Regions from separate parts of the Paenibacillus sp. 19GGS1-52 genome, predicted to be linked through region 1. Evidence: a T-box and tRNA genes for the amino acid it is inferred to sense, from the RefSeq annotation. Region 1 holds a T-box; the other holds one or more tRNA genes.

Region 1 (9,101 bases):
TCCTGCGTACCCTGCGATTGCCGCAGCTCTTTAGTCTTGGCCAGCTCTCGCTGCAGCGCTTCCCGTTCTTCACTCAGCTCTTTGCCAAGCGTCAACTTGGTGTCTGTAAGCTCCTGACTCAATAAAGTCCGGGTCTCTACCAGCTCCTTGGTCAGTGACTCGCGAATACTCTCCAGCTCCTGCAGATGCGCTGCCTTCAGCTCTTCCAACTGCTGAAGATGAACAGCTTCGGCGTTCGCCAGTTCCTGACGATGAGTCTCCCGGTCAGTAACCCGCTCCTCTTCATTGCTTGCCTGCAGTGCTGCTAACTCCTGCTCTCGCTCCAGCAACGCTGCCTTCAGCTGCTGTCTAGCAGCTTCCTGCTCTTCTGTATAACTTGTCCGCAGTACTGTCAGCTCCTGCTCGCGTGCAAGCAGTTCTGCCTGCAGTTGCTCTCTAGTAGCTTCAGCGACTTGTGCAGCTTCCTGAAGCTGCTGGGCATGTATCTTCAGTTCCTGCTCACGGGTTTCCAGATTCCGGGCGCGTTCTTCATCAACAACAGCGATCAGCCGCGCTGCTTCTTCTTTGGCTGCAGCTTTGAAGCGCTCGTATTCCTCCTGACGCTCCTCCTGAACTTCCAGTAGACGCGATATTTCTACGCGTTGCTCGCTGCGTTCTCCTGTCAGCATGTTAAGCTCATTCTTAATATCTTGAACCTGAATGGCCTGCTCGGCCATATGTACTGCAGTAAGCACCGCAATACGCGGTGTATCCAGTCTGGAATGAGCTTTGGAAATCGTACGCATATGCTCGTCAACATGACGGGCCACTTGTTTCATATATTCAGTACTGCTTCCTACAAGATTATAGGAAGTTCCGTATATTTCCACGGCGACACGTGTCCGGTCCATAGCCACAGTTGTGCCCTCCTTTGTGTGTGTGCGGATTCTAAGTTGTTTTTCCTGCTTCTATTGTAACTTTAATCATAAACGTTTGGCAAAGAAGCTGCCTAATTCAATAGGTTTAACCGTTAATCTCCGCACTTCTACCCTATGAGAAAAAGCCGCAGCGAATCACGGTTTCTAAATGGATTCGCTGCGGCTTTACACAATTCCTGCTACTTTCTTAATTCTGCACCAAAAGTTTGCTGAAGTGCAGATATAACCGTGTTATGCACTTCTCCAACCTCTTCGTCAGTCAACGTATGATCACTATGACGGTATAGCAGCGAAATGGCGATACTCTTCTTCCCACTATCCAGCTTGCCGCCAGTATACACATCAAATACCTGAACCGACTGCAGCAGACTTCCTCCACTTTGAGTGATCGAATCCAGCAGTTTCCCCGCCGGTACAGCAGCATCCACAACGACTGCGATATCGCGTTCCATTCCAGGGAAACGTGCAAGCTCACTGTATTGCAGGCGGTTCTGAGCCGCATCATACAGAGGCTGCAAGGCAATCTCTGCAGTATAAGTATCTTCCAGATCAAGCTGACGCTGCAGCTCGGGATGAATCTGTCCCATTGTTCCTATTAATACACGACCTTCCTCCTCAAGCAAATATAAGGAGGCCGAACGTCCCGGATGATAACCCTCTGGGCTGTCGCCTTCATAGATTACTTTGCCAGTAAGACCAAGATGGGCGAATACAGATTCAAGTACACCCTTTAAGTCGAAGAAATCCACTTGTTCAAGCGCAACGTTCCATTGCTTAACCGCACGGCTTCCACTCAGCAGCAGACCAAGTATGGGCAGTTCACGTGGCTGACGGGTTAACTGCTCTTCTTCCGTGAAGAACACATTGCCGATTTCGAACAACGCCAGATCACTTTGCCGGCGGTTCGTATTATAACGGGCAATCTCCAGCAGTTGCGGCAGAACACTCGTACGCAACACACTGCGTTCTTCACTCATCGGCATAGCCAGTTTAACGGCAACCCCACCGTTTGAAAGTGCAGGGAACAGCTTGCTTTGTTCCGGCTGGATGAAGGAGTAACCCATAACCTCTTGGTATCCTCCGTGCGACAACAAACGGCGCAGTTCGCGGCGCAGCACCTGCGGACGTGTGAGCGCTCCTGGCGTTGTTGGTCCCTCAATAAGAGTTGTCGGGATATTATCATATCCATACAGGCGAGCAATTTCTTCGATGAGATCAACATCATAGCTGATATCTCCGCGTCTGGTAGGCACCTGCACTTCCACCAGACCCTCTCCTGCATCACCGCATTTGAAATGAAGGCGACTGAACAATACCTTCACTTCCAGCAAAGACAGCTCTGTTCCCAGGTATCGGTTAAGCTTATCCAGTGATAAGGTAATAACCTTCTCCTTCACAGCGTCTGTTCCCGCTTGCACAATTCCTGCATGCACAGAGCCGCTCGCATAGCGGGCAATAAGCGCAGCAGCACGGTTCAGTGCTGCAATAACCGTATGGGGATCTACTTCCTTCTCGAAGCGCAAGGAAGCTTCAGAGCGAAGTCCCAACTGACGCGATGCCTTGCGAACCGTTCCTCCATCAAATCTGGCAGACTCCAGCACGATATTCACGGTATCACTCGTAACTTCTGTAGCCAAGCCGCCCATGACACCGGCCAAAGCCACAGCTTTCACTCCATCAGCGATTACCAACATCTGTGGTGCAAGCTTCCGCTCCTGACCATCTAGTGTAGTCAGAACTTCACCTGCGCGTGCAAGACGAACGCCAAGCACACCGCCCTCAACTTTATCTGCATCAAAGGCATGCATCGGCTGTCCATATTCGAGCATAACGTAATTAGTGATATCCACGATATTATTAATAGGACGAACACCCGCAGCCATCAAGCGATTCTGCATCCACAGCGGAGAAGCCGCAGACTTAACACCAGAAATATAACGCACTGCATAATGACCGCAGTATTCTTCATTCTCTATTGTAACGGAAATGGAATCAGCAGCAGCTTTGCTTACTTCAACTATTTCTGTCTCAGGCTTTGGCAGTGTAAGGTCGCGGGCGAGAATGGCGCTTACCTCATAGGCCGCACCGATCATGCTCAGACAATCAGAACGGTTCGGCGTAAGATCGAATTCCAGTACTTCATCGTTCAAATCCAGCACCTTCGTAATATCCAGGCCAATTTCTGTTCCCTCAGGAAGGACAAGAATGCCTTCTTGCAGTTCTTTAGGCAGCAGCTTATCATTCAATCCTAATTCTTTAGCTGAACAGATCATTCCTTGCGACAGCACACCACGCAGCTTCGCCTTTTTGATATCCAGACCTGGCAGCTTGGCGCCCACAATAGCTACAGGAACCACTTGTCCAGCTTCGACATTCTTGGCACCGCAGACGATTTGCAGATCCTCACCTTGGCCTACGTCAACGATGCAGATATTCAGCTTATCTGCATCCGGATGTTTTTCCTTCGATTTCACATAACCGGTTACGATGCCGGAAAGACCTTTGTTACGGCGTTCCACACCATCAATCTCGATGCCGGCTGTAGTAATCTTCTCGGCCAGCTCCTCAGCGGTTACTCCTTCTAATGATATATAATCAGCCAACCATCTGGTTGATACTTTCATGTCCGCACTTCCTTTATGTTTCAGATGTATTTATCTACTTGCCGGTTGAGTCTAACTGTCGGGTAGGAGTACAATGACTTTCGTCAACCAACTTCTACTTAATTAAAAGACTGTTATTATTCTCCCTACAAGGAATGTTTGGACTTCCGGCCGCTGTTGTCCCCAGATTTATTTTGATTTTACCGCAAAGCGGATTAAATCCGGGGACAAAGGCGGTCGCTATCGCTCCTACAGTTCCAAAATTCCTCTCCGGTCCTTTTAACAGTTTGAACTAAGAGCAATCGGCAACCAAATTGCCTCTTATACTCCCAAACCCTGACAGCCTTACACACCCACCAAAAATCTAAACGCCCTTGAACTGCTTCACGAAACTCATGTCGTTACTATAGAAATGGCGAATGTCGTCTATGCCATATTTAAGCATCGCGATCCGCTCAACGCCCATTCCGAATGCGAAGCCGCTGAACTCGGCAGGATCATATCCGCCCATTTCCAGCACATTGGGATGCACCATGCCGGCGCCGAGGATTTCCAGCCAACCGCTTTGCTTACACAGCCTGCAGCCGTCACCGCCGCATTTAAAGCAGCTTACATCTACTTCAACGCTTGGTTCGGTGAACGGGAAAAAGCTGGGACGAAGACGAATGCCTGTATTGGCTCCGAACATCTCCTTGACGAATTGAAGCAGAGTTCCCTTCAGATCACTCATCCGAATATTGCGGCCGATGACCAATCCTTCAATTTGATGAAACTGGAAGGAGTGGGTAGCATCGTCATCATCACGTCGGAACACTTTACCCGGACAGATGATTTTGACTGGTGCTTCCCCATTCATCGCCTGCATGGTACGAATCTGTACAGGGGAAGTTTGGGTGCGCATGAGCAGATCTTCCGTCAAATAAAAGGAATCCTGCATATCACGGGCTGGATGGTTTTTGGGCAGATTTAGTGCTTCAAAGTTATAATAATCCGTCTCCACCTCAGGACCTTCAGCGACTCGATAGCCCATGCCGATAAAGATGTCCTCGATTTCTTGCACGACTCTGGTGAGGGGATGAATCCCCCCTTGCTGCAATTGGCGGCCAGGCAATGTAACATCCACTTTCTCAGCCTGCAAGCGGTTTAAGGTCTCCTCTTGTTGAAAAACCTCCTGCTTCGCGCCAATAATCTCCTCAATCGCACTTCGCACCAGATTCGCAACTTGTCCAATAACCGGACGTTCCTCCGCACTAAGACTTCCCATCCCACGCAAAACCTCTGTTAGCTCACCTTTTTTGCCTAGGTATTTCACTCGTAGATCATTCAATATCTGCGGATCTGTAACCTCCTGCAACTTAGCCAACGCTTCATTCTTCAATGCTTCCAATTTTTCTTTCATGGCTGTGTACAGCCCCCTTATAATCATTGTCTGGTTCAACAAAAAAAGGCCTTTCCTCCCGGTAAGGGACGAAAAGACCGTGGTACCACCCTTGTTAGACAGGCAACATAAGACCCATCTTACTTTACACAGGAATAACGGTCTGCGGCCGATCTCCCCTACTCTTCCACAACAAGAAAAATTGAGCGGAATTTAAGGGAACTGCTCCGGAGTGAAATTCTGCAGCTCTGTTTCGTAGAAACGCTCTCAATCATTGGCGTTTCCTCCCTGTAAGACAGGCACTGCGTACTCTTCTCCATCACTGCATTTTGTAGTTTATTCTAAAAATATAAGAATTTATATGCTTCACACGACAACTTATCCTTATATTTCTCGAAGAAACGGATGCCGCCTCTTTCAGAGGGCGGCAAAGCCGTTTCATCTTGTGTTCAAGCATCTCCTTGGCTTAAGGAGATATGTCTATTCATTATATGCAAAAACCATCGTTTTGACAAGAGAAGCAAATTTGAGCAAATCTTTATCTTTCTTTAAGCTTCCTTTAAGGTTCAAAGCCATTTATTGGAGAAATCTTCAGCAAACTTTCAGCCAGATTTGATATTTTTCCTTTCTAAGAGGGCCTGACTATCCAAGCCCCATAAGGAAGTTTCGGATAGTAAAGGTTTTTATACAGGGAGGGAAATTCATGCATAAACGAAGAAAGACGTATGCCCTAGTTCTGCTAAGCGCCGCGGTTCTTAGCCAAACTGTATCATACGGAGCATATGCAGCAACCACGGGCACTTCGGCCGTCAAAGCAGCAACGACAGCAACAGTATTCACTCTGGACAAATTAGGCTCTATTTCACTTAAGAGCAACGTTAGCACTAAGCTGACCGATGTGAGTCTGTTTGCACAGGATAGCGGCAACATACTTACATACACACTCACCTATTACAACGGCAATAGCAGCAGTGTAAATCTGATTGACTTCTTCTCCAAAGTGACTACAACAGGCGGTACTGTCATTCAGGGAAGTCCCATTACGGCCAGTGCAGCCATCAAGACAATATCCGCTAATAGCAGCCAGTCTGTGACCTATTACGTAAATGTCGGCAAAGCTACCAAAATAAACGGAGTGAAGATTTCTTTATACGGCTGGGATTTCAGCAGTGCAGATTATCAAAAAAGACTAGGAACCTTTACAGTGCCATCCACTTATTCATCCGCCGTCGCCAGAGGACAGAGTAAGAAGGTAACCCTCAGCAATCTGCCCATAACCACCAAAGCAGAAAGTCTGCAGATCTATAAATATAACGGCAAAGCATATGCCAAAATAGGCGTCAGTCTCGCAAATCTCGGTACCAAAGTACTTAGCGATACCGGACTTAAAGGATATCTAGCCTCCTCTGGGGGTTCTGTATTTGAACTGACTCTTGACGATTCTAGCAGCGGTTACAAAATACAGCCGCAAGAGAAAAAGACCCTTTATTACTTAACAGAAATCCCCTCCTATATGAAGACCGATAATATGGCATTGCTGTTTGCCCAAGAAGACACCACTTTAAAAATAGATCTTCCTGTCGTTTCCTATAAGCTGCCTGCAGCGGCTACTCCAAACCTCTCTGTAGCAGCCAATGCGATTAAGAAGCTTACAATCAACAGCAATACGGTTGAGACACAGCTAAAGAGCGCTAAAGTATATTCAGAAGATGATACCGCCAAGTGGACACTGCAATTCCGAGTGAAAAATAGCGGCAATAAAGCGGTGACTCTGCCTGCCTACGAATTTGTAGTCAAAGCCGTTGAAGGCTACAGCTTTCCGGTAGATACTACGGATTTTGCCAGCCTGACGCTAAAACCTCTTGAAGAAAAAACTATCATACTGAACGTCGATATTCCCTTAAAGCTGAACCAGGGCACACTGCAATTACAAATGACTGAGCCAGCGGTCACAGACAAGATTATTTTCCCAACGGCCTATTACCAGATCCCTTATTCCCTGCAAACCAACAATTCACTTGCTACGGAATACAGCGTAGAGAACAGCCATGGAACGTTCGGAGTAACCCTGGATTCTATTCAGAGACTGCCTTGGTCGGATGAAGATCAGGTGGTAGCCAAGATCAGCGTCCGCAACACGAAATCTACTTCCGTACAGCTTCCGACTCTTACAGGTGTCATTAAGGCTGGAGACAGCGACTTCAGCAGCACCACTCAGGTCGTAACCACAAGTACACAGACCATTCTGGGTCCGAATGAAACGACTGACTTATATGTTAAAGCCAACCTTCCTTATGCCTATAATTATCAGCAGTTGAAGATTATACTGCAGGAAACTGCCAACAACGTAACCACGAACTTCCTTTCGCTCAACACGACACAGCTGGATAATAACATCGAATCCTTAGCTGTAGGCAGTACCTTCCATATCGACATTACAGGCAAAAAAGCTGCGGTGCTGGAACGTCGAACAACCGTATATAGCGGCAGCAGCTCCAACCTGATGTACACTGAGCTGGAAATGAACAATGAAGAGTCACGCAAGTCAGATCAGGCACAGCTTGTTGCTTATTACAAAACACCAGACAATCAATATTACGAAGCAGAAGTCAGTCAGTCGACAACTGCTACCAGTCCGAACGGTAAAAATCTAGTAACCATCTGGAGCAAACTCCCGCTTAATGTGGATACCTCCCAACTGGTACTTTATATTGGCGAAGGCATAGCTGACGGAAAACTGACTGCTCTTGGCGGCACATCGACTGGTTATATCAACACGGTGGGATTATCACTTAATAAAACATCGGTAACTCCGCTTGCCAGTCTGCTAAGTCTGGAACTGTTCCCTTACAGCCTCGCCGTTACTGGTATTACTGGCACTCTAAATGAAGGTAAGGATACATTAAATATGGTTATGACCTATAACCTGTCCAAGACTGGTATCTACGAAGCAGGCACTTACGAACATAAGCTTGTGATGGAGGTAGTTGACCCTTATGGACAATCTCTTGAGAAGACTTTAACAATGGGCACCGACCTAACGGTAGGCAATTTCAAATCCTATGCAACAACGTTTAACAGTAATCTTTACAAGACGTTAACCGGAGGGAATATCCGCGTCAATATTTACGACGAGTTCCAGGGTGAGCGAATTCTGCTGGGTACTCAAAACTATAACCTCACTTACGAGGCTACGCCAAAGTCGGCAACTACAGAGAATACAGATACCACTACTGATACTGACACCAGCACCAACTAAGTGTTATATGCCAAGAAATCTGATAGATATGTGGAGGATAGAAATGAAGAAGAAAAAAGTGTTGCTCTGGACGATTGGGGTAGTGGCTGTAGTGACGGCTGGACTGCTGGTGTATACGTTTCTTCCCGATAAAAATAGTCAGGCTGCTGAAGTACCCGTTAATACAGCTACAGTTACGAAAGGTGATATTGTTGTCAGTGTATCCGGAGCCGGAGCCGTAACGGCTACCGAGACTAGCAAAGTTAAAACGAAGGATTCCGGAAAAGTAGCAGAGGTTCTTGTTGAACAAGGAGATGTCGTCAAGAAAGGTCAGACTCTGATCACCTTCGAAGGCGATGATCTAAGCGACAATCTTACCCAAGAGAAAACCTCCCTTCAATCGCTTCAGTCTGATCTTGAAGATAAGCAGGAGTCATACAAGAAGCTGGCACAGGCCGGAGCTTCAGAGGATGATCTATCTACAGCTAAACGTTCGATTGAAAAAGCAAAAACAGACATCACTACCCAAATCGAAAAAATAGCCTCTGTAGAGGAAGATATGGTCCCTCCCGATGCGCTGACCGCTCCGATCGACGGAACTATAACTGTAGTTAATATCGCTAGTGGTGAACAAGCCATGGATGGCTCTGAGCTGATCGACATTACCGATTACGCCAACCTGAGCGTCATTGTGCAAGTAGATGAATTGGACATTCCTACTGTTAAGGAAGGTATGCCAGCCACCATTACATTGGATGCCCTCCCAGATAATGAATTTAAGGGAACTGTCACGGATATTGCTGAGGAAGGTGTAACCACAAACGGTGTGTCCCTATTCGATGTTACAGTGGGCTTAACAACATCTGAAAGTGCCCGTGTAGGGATGTCCGCTGAAGTTTCCATCACAACAGCAGAGAAAAAGGATGTATTACTCGTACCTATTGAAGCTGTTCAGGAAAGAAACG
Region 2 (9,101 bases), 1.8 Mb from region 1:
GGCGGCTATTTAAGTCTGGTGTTTAAACCTTGGGCTCAACCTGAGGTCGCACTGGAAACTGGGTGGCTTGAGTACAGAAGAGGAAAGTGGAATTCCACGTGTAGCGGTGAAATGCGTAGATATGTGGAGGAACACCAGTGGCGAAGGCGACTTTCTGGGCTGTAACTGACGCTGAGGCGCGAAAGCGTGGGGAGCAAACAGGATTAGATACCCTGGTAGTCCACGCCGTAAACGATGAGTGCTAGGTGTTAGGGGTTTCGATACCCTTGGTGCCGAAGTTAACACAGTAAGCACTCCGCCTGGGGAGTACGGTCGCAAGACTGAAACTCAAAGGAATTGACGGGGACCCGCACAAGCAGTGGAGTATGTGGTTTAATTCGAAGCAACGCGAAGAACCTTACCAGGTCTTGACATCCCTCTGAATCCGCTAGAGATAGCGGCGGCCTTCGGGACAGAGGAGACAGGTGGTGCATGGTTGTCGTCAGCTCGTGTCGTGAGATGTTGGGTTAAGTCCCGCAACGAGCGCAACCCTTATGTTTAGTTGCCAGCACATTATGGTGGGCACTCTAGACAGACTGCCGGTGACAAACCGGAGGAAGGTGGGGATGACGTCAAATCATCATGCCCCTTATGACCTGGGCTACACACGTACTACAATGGCCGGTACAAAGGGCTGCGAAACCGCGAGGTGGAGCGAATCCCAACAAAGCCGGTCTCAGTTCGGATTGCAGGCTGCAACTCGCCTGCATGAAGTCGGAATTGCTAGTAATCGCGGATCAGCATGCCGCGGTGAATACGTTCCCGGGTCTTGTACACACCGCCCGTCACACCACGAGAGTTTACAACACCCGAAGTCGGTGGGGTAACCCGCAAGGGAGCCAGCCGCCGAAGGTGGGGTAGATAATTGGGGTGAAGTCGTAACAAGGTAGCCGTATCGGAAGGTGCGGCTGGATCACCTCCTTTCTATGGAGAATCGTTTCCTGTAACGGAAACATTCGAACAGAAGCCGCAAGGCTTCTAGTGAACCCTTAGGGTTTGCACACACTCACTCGTTGCTCAGTTTTGAGAGAGCAAGTCTCTTTCGTATGCGTTTGGTGGCGATAGCGGAGGGGTTCCACACGTACCCATCCCGAACACGACCGTTAAGCCCTCCAGCGCCGATGGTACTTGGACCGAAGGGTCCTGGGAGAGTAGGACGTTGCCAAGCGCACCCTTATGATTAACTTCATGAGATGCATTGATTGAATAAGGGCCTTTAGCTCAGCTGGTTAGAGCGCACCCCTGATAAGGGTGAGGTCGGTGGTTCGAGTCCACTAAGGCCCACCATTCAAATTTCATAAACCTCTTATGGGGCCATAGCTCAGCTGGGAGAGCGCCTGCCTTGCAAGCAGGAGGTCAGCGGTTCGATCCCGCTTGGCTCCACCAAAACTTTTTAAAATGAATATGGTTTTAAACTTGATCCTTGAAAACTGGATACCGAAACGAATTTGCGTTTTAGAACATTTTATCTGTCGCTTGTGTAAACGAGCGAAAGTGTATTATGGCTTAGCGAAGGTTTTCGATGGTGAAACGACTTTTGGCTTTGAATGACCTGCGAACGGAGTGATCCGGTAGCAACATTCAAAACAAGATGAGTGAACAAGCGAAACACCGGAGCATTGGTTAAGCTAATAAGAGCACACGGAGGATGCCTAGGCGCCAGGAGCCGACGAAGGACGTGGCGAACAACGAAACTGCCTCGGGGAGCTGTAAGCAAGCTTTGATCCGGGGGTGTCCGAATGGGGAAACCCAGCTGTGGTAATGCACAGTTACTCATACCTGAATACATAGGGTATGTAGAGGCAGACCAGGGGAACTGAAACATCTAAGTACCCTGAGGAAGAGAAAACAATAGTGATTCCGTCAGTAGCGGCGAGCGAACGCGGAACAGCCTAAACCTAAGAGCTTGCTCTTAGGGGTTGTGGGACGTCTCACATGGAGTTACAAAGGAATATGGTAGGCGAAGAGGTCTGGAAAGGCCCGCGATAGAGGTAAAAGCCCTGTAGCCTAAACTGTGTTCTCTCCGAGACGGATCCCGAGTAGTGCGGGGCACGTGAAACCCCGTATGAATCCAGCAGGACCATCTGCTAAGGCTAAATACTACCTGGCGACCGATAGTGAAACAGTACCGTGAGGGAAAGGTGAAAAGCACCCCGGAAGGGGAGTGAAATAGAACCTGAAACCGTGTGCTTACAAAAAGTCAGAGCCCGATCTATGGGTGATGGCGTGCCTTTTGTAGAATGAACCGGCGAGTTACGTTTACCATGCAAGGTTAAGGTGAGAAGCCGGAGCCGCAGCGAAAGCGAGTCTGAATAGGGCGACATAGTATGGGGGCGTAGACCCGAAACCGTGTGATCTACCCCTGTCCAGGGTGAAGGTGCGGTAACACGCACTGGAGGCCCGAACCCACGCATGTTGAAAAATGCGGGGATGAGGTGGGGGTAGCGGAGAAATTCCAATCGAACTCGGAGATAGCTGGTTCTCCCCGAAATAGCTTTAGGGCTAGCCTCGGTATGAGAGTAGTGGAGGTAGAGCACTGATTGGGTGCGGGGCCCGCAAGGGTTACCAAGCTCAGTCAAACTCCGAATGCCATATACTTATTACCGGGAGTCAGACAGTGAGTGCTAAGATCCATTGTCGAAAGGGAAACAGCCCAGACCATCAGCTAAGGTCCCCAAGTGTGTGTTAAGTGGGAAAGGATGTGGAGTTGCACAGACAACCAGGATGTTGGCTTAGAAGCAGCCACCATTGAAAGAGTGCGTAATAGCTCACTGGTCGAGTGACTCTGCGCCGAAAATGTAACGGGGCTAAACACACCACCGAAGCTATGGCTAGATACATTGTATCTGGGGTAGGGGAGCGTTGTATATACGTTGAAGGTATACCGTGAGGAGTGCTGGAGCGTATACAAGTGAGAATGCCGGTATGAGTAACGAAAAGATCAGTGAGAATCTGATCCGCCGAAAGCCCAAGGTTTCCTGAGGAAGGCTCGTCCGCTCAGGGTAAGTCGGGACCTAAGGCGAGGCCGAAAGGCGTAGTCGAAGGACAACAGTTTGAAATTACTGTACCACCGTAATCCGCTATGAGCGATGGGGTGACGCAGGAGGGTAGTGACGCGGACTGATGGAAGTGTCCGTCTAAGCAGTGAGGCTGATGTGTAGGCAAATCCGCACATCGTTAAGGCTGGGCTGTGATGGGGAGCGAAAATTGTAGTAGCGAACGTCATGATCTCACACTGCCAAGAAAAGCCTCTAGCCAGGAGAAGGTGCCCGTACCGCAAACCGACACAGGTAGGCGAGAAGAGAATTCTAAGGCGCGCGGAAGAACTCTCGTTAAGGAACTCGGCAAAATGACCTCGTAACTTCGGGAGAAGAGGTGCCTCGGTAGGGTGAATAGCCCGAGGGGGCCGCAGTGAAAAGGCCCAAGCGACTGTTTAGCAAAAACACAGGTCTGTGCGAAGCCGTAAGGCGAAGTATACGGGCTGACGCCTGCCCGGTGCTGGAAGGTTAAGGGGAGCGGTTAGGGGTTAAACCCGAAGCTGTGAACCGAAGCCCCAGTAAACGGCGGCCGTAACTATAACGGTCCTAAGGTAGCGAAATTCCTTGTCAGGTAAATTCTGACCCGCACGAATGGCGTAACGACTTGGGCGCTGTCTCAACGAGAGATCCGGTGAAATTTTAATACCTGTGAAGATGCAGGTTACCCGCGACAAGACGGAAAGACCCCATGGAGCTTTACTGCAGCTTGATATTGAATTTGGGTACGATCTGTACAGGATAGGTGGGAGCCTAAGAAGCAGGAGCGCAAGCTTCTGCAGAGGCGACGTTGGGATACCACCCTGATCGTATCTAGGTTCTAACCTAGTGCCCTTATCGGGTACGGGGACCGTGTCAGGCGGGCAGTTTGACTGGGGCGGTCGCCTCCTAAAGAGTAACGGAGGCGTTCCAAGGTTCCCTCAGAATGGTTGGAAATCATTCGCAGAGTGCAAAGGCATAAGGGAGCTTGACTGCGAGACCTACAAGTCGAGCAGGGACGAAAGTCGGACTTAGTGATCCGGTGGTACCGCATGGAAGGGCCATCGCTCAACGGATAAAAGCTACCCTGGGGATAACAGGCTTATCTCCCCCAAGAGTCCACATCGACGGGGAGGTTTGGCACCTCGATGTCGGCTCATCGCATCCTGGGGCTGAAGTAGGTCCCAAGGGTTGGGCTGTTCGCCCATTAAAGCGGTACGCGAGCTGGGTTCAGAACGTCGTGAGACAGTTCGGTCCCTATCTGTCGTGGGCGCAGGAAATTTGAGAGGAGCTGTCCTTAGTACGAGAGGACCGGGATGGACGTACCGCTGGTGCATCAGTTGTTCCGCCAGGAGCATGGCTGAGTAGCTACGTACGGACGGGATAAGCGCTGAAAGCATCTAAGCGTGAAGCCCCCCTCGAGATGAGATTTCCCAATTAGTAAGACCCCTTGAAGACGACGAGGTAGATAGGTTGGAGGTGGAAGTGCAGCAATGCATGGAGCTGACCAATACTAATCGGTCGAGGGCTTATCCACAAACAAGCAAGAAACGCAGATTCGATTCGGATTCAGTTTTCAGGGAGTCAAATTCCTGTATGTTTATTTATGGAACTTGTTTGGAGAGATACCCAAGTGGCTATAAGGGGACCCTCTGCTAAGGGGTTAGATTGCGAAAGCGGTGCGAGGGTTCGAATCCCTCTCTCTCCGCCATTTCAATTCCATAAATATATAAAGTGTGGCGGTGTAGCTCAGCTGGCTAGAGCGTACGGTTCATACCCGTGAGGTCGGGGGTTCGATCCCCTTCGCCGCTACCATACATACCCGGAGGCTTAGCTCAGCTGGGAGAGCATCTGCCTTACAAGCAGAGGGTCGGGGGTTCGAACCCCTCAGCCTCCACCATCTTTATTATTTAGAACACTTTTGACACCGTGCCGGTGTAGCTCAACTGGTAGAGCAACTGACTTGTAATCAGTAGGTTGGGGGTTCAAGTCCTCTCGCCGGCACCATTTATTACCAATGCGGAACCGTGGTGTAGTTGGCCTAACATGCCTGCCTGTCACGCAGGAGATCGCGGGTTCGAATCCCGTCGGTTCCGCCATTTTTTCCACAAATGGAGTGGGAACAGTATGAAATTTCCGCTTTATTTTCATGTAATTTTATGGCTCGGTAGCTCAGTCGGTAGAGCAGAGGACTGAAAATCCTCGTGTCAGCGGTTCGATTCCGTTCCGAGCCACCTTTTCTTGGAGGATTAGCGAAGCGGCCAAACGCATCAGACTGTAAATCTGCTCACGTAAGTGTTCGGTGGTTCGAATCCATCATCCTCCACCAGTTTTATGAGCCATTAGCTCAGTTGGTAGAGCACCTGACTTTTAATCAGGGTGTCGAAGGTTCGAATCCTTCATGGCTCATCACTAACGCAAAAAGTCATCACCTCAGGGTGATGGCTTTTTTGTGCTTTGCAAAGGTAACCTTTGGAATATTATATGATGAGCAAAGCGTAAGAGTATAGGAGAATCATTCGCGGTTTTACGGCAAGTCCGCAAAATGTTGGGAAATATGATAAAATAGTCGAAAAGAGCAAAAGTGGTGGAGTAGGGTGACGATGGATAGTGAGACATTGCGTCAAAAATTGGAGCAACTTACCGGAAAAAAAACCGGAATTAAGCAGTTAGGGAGGCAGCAGTCAGCTTCCCTTTTTGGTATAGGATCAGATGGACAGGATCAGCTCATCATTCACGAGGGCTCACTTTGGGTTCCTCTGTATGAGAATGAGGGGCGTGTGACGGCAGTATGGGTGGAGATGGAGGAACTTACACCTCTCGAAGTGCAGCTAGTGAACTATGCAGCTCGAAATTTCTCAGTTGCTCTCAAAGCGACGGGACTCAAGGAAGAAGGAGAAGTGGAGGCTCGGCAGCTCAGTAGCTGGTTGAATTCACAGTTGGAACAGGAGAAGGACGATGCTGAAATTCCTGATGATGTAGCTTTAAAGGGACGGTTGTTTGGGGATATGGTTCCGTTTCTGCTTATTAGTGAGAATTTACATAGCCCCCAGATCACCTACCGGTCGCTGATGAAATTGCTGCGTAGTTATTTTGAGAATGATATTCTGCTGATCCCTCTGCAGGAGAAGGAATGGCTTATTTTGGCCCGTAAGGAACTGCTCACCGATGGTGACGATAAAGAAGATGAGGAAGAGAGCGAAGACGATCTGCTGTCACAGACTTGTATGGGTCTGCATGAGCTGATTGCCAGTGAATGGGTGGGCGTATTTCATTTGGCAGTTGCACCACCAATAGTACCGGTTAAAGGATTGACGGGTTCGGTGGCGCTGCTAAGAGAAACCATAATATTGGGCCGCATTTTCCAAGTCGGTGATTACATTCATTTGCCGTGGGAGCTGCATTTGGAGCGTCTGGTCAACAGTATCCCTGATGCTCGCCGTAAGCAGCTGCTCAGTCAGATTGGAGACTACACCTCTGTGCTTGCGGATAGAGAGATGCTGCTGACCTTGGAGACTTTTTTTCAGATGGACTGCAATGTTAGTGAGACCGCCAAGAAACTGTATATACACCGCAATACGCTGTTGTACCGTCTGGATAAGATAAAGCAGGAAACAGGAGCGGATGTACGTAGCTTTGGAGATGCTGCTATTGTAAAGCTGACCATGCTATTGTATAAAGTGACGAAAAGGAAATAGGTTTTTTGTGAACGTTACAAATAGCCAGCTGGGCACTAGTGGGGTAAGATAAACGTATAAGAAATGAAATGTTTTTAAAAATTAATTAATTGACTCGAGGGGGAAATACAATGGCAGGCGTACGTTTAGAGCATATTTTCAAAAAATACCCGGGTTCTGATAAAGCAACAGTAATCGATATCAATCTTGATATTAAAGATAAGGAATTTCTAGTTTTGGTTGGACCTTCCGGTTGTGGTAAATCCACAACATTGCGTATGATCGCTGGTTTGGAAGAAATTACTGAAGGTAAGATGTACATTGGCGACCGTGTCGTTAATGACGTTGCTCCTAAAGACCGCGATATCGCGATGGTATTCCAATCCTATGCCTTGTACCCACATATGAGCGTGTATCAGAACATGGCCTTCGGTTTGAAATTGCGTAAAGTCAAGAAAGATGAGATCGACAAAAAAGTGCGCGATGCTGCTAAGATTCTTGATATCGAGCATTTGCTTGAACGTAAACCAAAAGCACTTTCTGGTGGTCAACGCCAACGTGTCGCTTTGGGACGTGCAATCGTTCGTGATCCACAAGTCTTCTTGATGGATGAGCCTTTGTCCAACTTGGATGCTAAACTTCGTGGTCAAATGCGTGCCGAAATCACTAAACTGGTTAAGCGCCTTGAAACTACTTGTATCTATGTAACGCATGACCAAACAGAAGCAATGACAATGGGTGATCGCATCGTAGTTATGTATGATGGTATCATTCAACAAGCAGCTTCTCCGGAAGAGCTTTACAACGAACCTACAAATCTGTTTGTGGCCGGATTCATCGGATCCCCGACTATGAACTTTATCAGTGGTACTTTGTCTGAAGTGAGTGGAGCTGTTCGTTTCGTTGCTGATAACCTTGACGTTGAAGTACCAGGCGGCAAAGCTACAATGTTGCGCTCTAAAGGTTATATCGGCAAAGAAGTGATCATGGGCGTTCGTCCTGAAGATATTCATGAAGAACCTGTATTCCTGGAAGCTTCACCGAATACAATCTTCACTTCACTGGTTGATGTTACTGAAAACCTGGGTCATGAAATGCTTCTTTACTTGAGCGGACTTGGTAAAACTACTGTAATTGCTCGTGTAGATGGACGTTCCACTACTCGTGAAGGTAGCAAACCAAAGCTGGCAATTGACATGAACAAAATTCACCTCTTTGATAAAGAGTCCGAACTTAACATTTTGCTGGGATAAGATATACGTGTCTTCTCTCCTTTGAGAAAGCCGCCCGAAAGGGTGGCTTTTTTGTCTATTACGGCTCGAAATGGATGGGTATTAAGATTGCATTCATAAGCGTTATCAATTAAGATAGCAGGAGAATTACCTCCGGCTGGAATGGAAAAGACTGCTAACCGGACGTAGGGAAGCGGCACAAACCGCAGGTGACGAAAGGGCGAATATACATGGCTAAGAAAGTAAAAGTATCAGAATTGGTACAACATTTTCAATTAGAGGTTATCTCCGGACAAGAAGGTCTGAAAAGACCTATTACGGTTGACGACTTGAACCGCCCCGGACTGGAAATGGCCGGGTATTTCGAATATTATCCAGAAGAGCGTGTGCAACTGTTAGGTAAGACAGAGTTAGCGTTCTTCTCAATGCTTCCTGAAGCAGAGCGGAAGAGCCGTATTCTGGGGATCTGTAATGACAATACGCCTTGTATCGTCATTACACGTGGTTTGGAAGTGCCGCAGGAGCTAATAGATATAAGCAATGAAAAAAGCTTGCCTGTGCTGCGCAGCTCGATGGCTACAACTATTTTTTCCAGTAAGTTAACAAGCTTTCTGGAAGGCAAATTGGCCCCCTCAGCAACCATCCATGGAGTATTATGCGATGTGTATGGGGTAGGCATGCTAATTACCGGCAGCAGCGGAATTGGTAAGAGTGAGACAGCATTAGAGCTTGTTAAACGAGGACACCGTTTGATTGCCGATGATGCAGTGGAAATTCGCCAAACATCTGATAGTCAGCTGCATGGTACTGCTCCAGAGCTTATCCGCCATCTCTTGGAAATCCGCGGAGTAGGTATTATTAATGTAATGACGCTCTTTGGTGCGGGAGCAATCCGTAATCATAAGCGTATTACGCTTGTCGTCAGATTGGAAGCCTGGCAGCAGGACAAGCAGTACGACCGTCTCGGGCTGGATGAGGAAACTACCAAGATTATTGATACGGATATCCCACTTGTAACGATTCCGGTTCGTCCAGGACGTAACCTTGCGGTTATTATAGAAGTGGCAGCCATGAATTATCGCTTAAAGCAAATGGGCTTTAATGCAGCTCTGCAATTCACCAATAAACTTACAGCTACC

The links. A T-box is a leader RNA that pairs with one kind of tRNA and senses whether it is charged. The one in region 1 lies ahead of pheS (phenylalanine--tRNA ligase subunit alpha), so its partner is inferred to be a tRNA-Phe.
Region 2: it has a tRNA-Phe gene. The T-box ahead of pheS (phenylalanine--tRNA ligase subunit alpha) is inferred to sense a tRNA for this amino acid. The anticodon was not compared.

What each region holds. Positions count from the first base shown of each region.
Region 1 is NZ_CP059724.1:5,147,032-5,156,132, forward strand. Features, by position in the region: gene H1230_RS23915 (hypothetical protein) at 1-890, opposite strand, end outside; gene pheT (phenylalanine--tRNA ligase subunit beta) at 1,097-3,541, opposite strand; gene pheS (phenylalanine--tRNA ligase subunit alpha) at 3,885-4,919, opposite strand; T-box leader at 4,981-5,230, opposite strand; gene H1230_RS23930 (hypothetical protein) at 5,602-8,157, shown strand; gene H1230_RS23935 (efflux RND transporter periplasmic adaptor subunit) at 8,201-9,101, shown strand, end outside.
Region 2 is NZ_CP059724.1:151,335-160,435, reverse strand. Features, by position in the region: rRNA gene H1230_RS00745 (16S ribosomal RNA) at 1-963, shown strand, start outside; rRNA gene rrf (5S ribosomal RNA) at 1,091-1,207, shown strand; tRNA gene H1230_RS00735 (tRNA-Ile) at 1,250-1,326, shown strand; tRNA gene H1230_RS00730 (tRNA-Ala) at 1,350-1,425, shown strand; rRNA gene H1230_RS00725 (23S ribosomal RNA) at 1,661-4,590, shown strand; tRNA gene H1230_RS00720 (tRNA-Ser) at 4,673-4,764, shown strand; tRNA gene H1230_RS00715 (tRNA-Met) at 4,792-4,868, shown strand; tRNA gene H1230_RS00710 (tRNA-Val) at 4,878-4,953, shown strand; tRNA gene H1230_RS00705 (tRNA-Thr) at 4,985-5,060, shown strand; tRNA gene H1230_RS00700 (tRNA-Asp) at 5,075-5,152, shown strand; tRNA gene H1230_RS00695 (tRNA-Phe) at 5,215-5,287, shown strand; tRNA gene H1230_RS00690 (tRNA-Tyr) at 5,297-5,382, shown strand; tRNA gene H1230_RS00685 (tRNA-Lys) at 5,390-5,462, shown strand; gene H1230_RS00680 (PucR family transcriptional regulator) at 5,657-6,751, shown strand; gene H1230_RS00675 (ABC transporter ATP-binding protein) at 6,862-7,983, shown strand; gene hprK (HPr(Ser) kinase/phosphatase) at 8,193-9,101, shown strand, end outside.